DNA from 2 places in the Rahnella sp. NRRL B-41462 genome. Region 2 is predicted to be linked to the other one. Evidence: predicted binding sites of a transcription regulator. Region 2 holds the regulator's gene; the other holds the start of a gene.
What was found. Region 2 encodes sigma-54, which starts transcription at its own class of promoters, with help from an activator protein. Its sites were predicted from a motif close to GTTGGCACANNTTTCGCTNT; they were not measured.

Region 1 (2,197 bases), on a different contig from region 2:
AACCGGATGCGGAGTCATGCGCACGCGGTCCATTTCTTCTTTACGCAGACCGATATAAGCATCGATAGCGTCGTCAGTGAACACGCCACCACGGGTCAGGAACTCGCGGTCTTCGTTCAGTGCGTTCAGGGCCTCTTCCAGTGAACCTGCAACTTTTGGAATTTCTGCTTCTTCTTCCGGTGGCAGGTCATACAGGTTTTTGTCCATCGCATCGCCAGGGTGGATCTTGTTGATGATACCGTCCAGGCCAGCCATCATCAGTGCAGCAAACGCCAGGTATGGGTTAGCCGCTGGATCAGGGAAACGTGCTTCGATACGCATCGCTTTAGGCGTTGATACGTGTGGAATACGGATGGATGCAGAACGGTTACGCGCAGAGTAAGCCAGCATTACTGGCGCTTCGTAGCCCGGGACCAGACGCTTGTAGGAGTTGGTGGTCGGGTTAGCGTAGGCGTTGATTGCTTTAGCGTGCTTAATGATACCGCCGATGTAGAACAGTGCCATTTCAGACAGGCCGCCGTATTTGTCGCCAGCGAACAGGTTGTTACCGTTCTTAGACAGAGACATGTGGCAGTGCATACCTGAACCGTTATCGCCAAACATTGGTTTTGGCATGAAGGTCGCAGTTTTGCCAAATGCGTGAGCCACGTTGTGAACCACGTATTTGTAGATTTGGATTTCGTCAGCTTTTTTAGTCAGGGTGTTGAAGCGGGTTGCCACTTCGTTCTGACCAGCGGTTGCCACTTCGTGGTGGTGAGCTTCAACAACCAGACCCATTTCTTCCATGGTCAGACACATGGTAGAACGCAGATCCTGAGAGGAGTCGACCGGAGGAACCGGGAAGTAACCGCCTTTTACTGCAGGACGGTGGCCTTTGTTGCCGCCTTCGTATTTGGTGCTTGAGTTCCATGCGCCTTCGATATCATCGATAGCGACGTGAGAACCGGAGATGCTGCTGCCGAAGCGCACATCATCAAACAGGAAGAATTCTGGCTCTGGCCCGAACAGAACGGTGTCCGCGATACCGGAAGAGCGCAGGAAATCTTCTGCACGTTTTGCGGTAGAGCGTGGGTCGCGGTCATAACCTTGCAGCGTGGTTGGCTCAAGGATGTCGCAACGAATGATCAGGGTAGTTTCTTCGTAGAATGGGTCAAGAACAGCAGTGCTCGCATCTGGCATCAAGACCATGTCAGATTCGTTAATGCCTTTCCAGCCACCGATTGAAGAGCCGTCAAACATTTTGCCTTCTTCGAAGAAGTCAGCGCTAACCTGGTGCGCAGGAATGGTGACGTGCTGTTCTTTGCCTTTGGTATCAGTGAAGCGTAAATCTACGAATTTCACTTCATGCTCATTCAGCATCGTCAAAACGTGTTCAGCGGACATACTAGTTCTCCCGAATTTCTCATTATCGTCGTGGAACGAATAACCATTTTTGGTCTTTAGTTGGAAATAACAGCCTTACTGGAACTGGCGTGTAGACTGAACAGCGCTATTATTTGTCTGGTCAGGCTCTTCACCCTGTAAAAAATTTTTTACCCTAAAAAACTTTTACTCTAAAAACTATTAGCGAAAACTGTGCCAACTTTGAGAAAATGCAAACAACGCCATTTTACAGGGCTTTTGCACTCGACAAGTATGCACCATAACGGAATTCTCGCACTAAAATGGTGCTAACCGTGAGAGCGAAAGCACTATAATGGTGCGTCATAATGGTTCAGTGGTCTTTTTGCACCGTGAAAGGGATCACAAAGTAGCCATCCATAAGTTGTTTCAACAAGATCCTTGTGATCTTGTTTAGAACCTCGCTTAATACGTGTACAATAGCGCGCTATTTCTAATGCCTGAGGCAAAGCTGTGATCGAAAATTTGCGTAACATCGCCATTATTGCCCACGTTGACCATGGTAAAACCACCCTGGTCGACAAGCTGCTGCAACAATCCGGTACTTTCGGAGAGCGTGTAGAAGCCACTGAACGCGTAATGGACTCCAACGATTTGGAGAAAGAGCGTGGGATTACCATCCTCGCAAAAAACACCGCCATTAATTGGAAAGACTACCGCATCAACATCGTGGATACCCCAGGACACGCCGACTTCGGCGGTGAGGTAGAGCGTGTGATGTCAATGGTCGACTCGGTGCTGCTGGTTGTGGATGCAATGGATGGCCCAATGCCGCAAACCCGTTTCGTGACCAAAA
Region 2 (2,197 bases):
TGCGCTGTTTCACCCTTAAAGCTATATCGGCTCGTTTCCCGAAGGTCACAAGCCGATGCCCGAAGGTTTGTAGCACAGGGTTGGCTACATGAATGTCAGTGCTGTTTCAGTTTGTCTTTATGTTTATTCAACTGTCGGGCCAGTTTATCAACCAGTCCGTCAATCGCTGCGTACATATCCTGATGTTCCGAGGTGGCATGTAATTCGCCTCCGTTCACATGCAAAGTGGCTTCCGCTACTTTCTGCACCTTTTCCACGCTCAACACCACATACACCTGATTAATCCTGTCGAAATACTGCTCAAGCTTAGCCAGCTTCGACGTGATGAACTCTCTCAGGGGATCCGTGATCTCAATGTGATGTCCGGTAATGTTGAGCTGCATAATGTCTTCCTTCTCTGTTGAGGTCAAACTAACTGTTTACGTTGGTTTGAGGGCGGGATGGACAAAGACTCTCGGTATTTGGCGACAGTCCGACGCGCAACCATAATTCCCTGATCGGAAAGCAGGGTCGCTAACTTACTGTCACTGAGCGGTTTTACAGGATTCTCCGCTGCGATTAATTTCTTCACCAGCGCCCGGATCGCGGTTGACGATGCCTCGCCACCGCTGTCTGTACTGACATGGCTGGAGAAGAAATACTTCAGTTCGAAAATGCCACGCGGGCTGTGCAGGAACTTCTGCGTCGTCACACGTGAAATCGTCGATTCGTGCATTTCCACGGCACTGGCAATATCTGCCAGTACCATAGGTTTCATAAATTCTTCACCCAGTTCAAAGAACGCCTGCTGCTGCTCAACGATGCAGCGCGTCACTTTCAACAGCGTGTCGTTACGGCTTTCCAGGCTTTTGATTAACCACTTGGCTTCCTGCAGATTGCTGCGGATAAATTGCCCGTCGCTGTCGCTGCGTGCGGAATTCCCCATCGCGGCGTACTGCTGGTTAATCTTCAGACGCGGAATGCTGTCGGAATTGAGTTCTACCGCCCAGACACCTGACACTTTACGCACCAGCACATCCGGGATCACGTATTCGGATTCGCCGGTGTTGATAGACTGGCCCGGACGCGGATCAAGAGACTGGATCAGGAGCATCGCTCCTTTCAGTGTATCTTCTTTTAACCGGGTTGATCGCATAAGTGCGCGGAAATCATGGTTCGCCAGCAAATCGAGATGTTCGCTGATGATAAGACGGGCTTCAGTGATGAAAGGCGTGTCAGTCGCATATTGAGAAAGCTGGATCAGCAGGCAGTCGCGCAGGTCACGGGCGGCGACACCCACCGGATCAAAACGCTGAACGCGCTTAAGTACGGCTTCGACTTCGTCCATGGTGACATTTTCATCACCGACGCTTTCGAGAATGTCGTCAAGGGAGACGGTCAGGTAACCGGTGTCATCCACTGCATCGACGATTGACGTGGCAATCGCGGCATCGGTATCAGAGAACGGCGTCAGCTCGACCTGCCACATCAGGTAATCCTGAAGTGTCTGCGTGGTTTCGCCCTGGTAAATCGGTAGCTCATCGTCGCTGTAATCATTGCCGGTGCCTGACGGCGTGCCTGCGGTGTAAATCTCATCCCAGGTGGCGTCCAGCGGCAACTCTTCCGGCATGTCTTTCTGCTCGAGTGCCTCGCGGGTGTCTAACCCTTCGCTGTCGGTGGTTTCTACCGAGTCGATTTCTTCATGAAGGTCGGTTTGTTCCAACAGAGGGTTGCTCTCCAGCGCGAGTTGGATCTCCTGCTGGAGCTCAAGCGTGGATAGTTGCAACAAGCGGATGGCCTGTTGTAACTGAGGAGTCATTGCCAGTTGTTGGCTGAGTCTGAGTTGCAAACCTTGCTTCATATCTTGGCTTAATTCCGTTGATGAGTGAAAACGGCAACACTTCTGTCAGAGACGGCCTGTTTCAGTGTAGGTTGAAACAGGCACGGTTCCGGCGGCACAGATCACAGACGGAATTCTTCACCAAGATAAACACGTTTAACTTGTTCATCAGCAAGAATGTCGGCTGGCGTGCCGTGGGCGATCAATTTCCCCTGACTGACGATATACGCGCGTTCACAAACGTCGAGTGTTTCGCGAACGTTATGGTCAGTGATCAGTACGCCGAGGCCGCTGTCACGTAAATGCTCAATGATTTTTTTGATGTCGATAACGGAAATCGGGTCAACCCCGGCGAACGGTTCATCCAGCAGGATGAAT

Region 1: a site for sigma-54 is predicted at 1,564-1,583, ahead of glnA (glutamate--ammonia ligase). Genes of this name have one in related genera too.

The regions. Positions count from the first base shown of each region.
Region 1 is NZ_JYDF01000015.1:62,760-64,956, reverse strand. Features, by position in the region: gene glnA (glutamate--ammonia ligase) at 1-1,383, opposite strand, end outside; gene typA (ribosome-dependent GTPase TypA) at 1,855-2,197, shown strand, end outside.
Region 2 is NZ_JYDF01000071.1:27,767-29,963, reverse strand. Features, by position in the region: gene hpf (ribosome hibernation promoting factor) at 96-383, opposite strand; gene rpoN (RNA polymerase factor sigma-54) at 407-1,840, opposite strand; gene lptB (LPS export ABC transporter ATP-binding protein) at 1,942-2,197, opposite strand, start outside.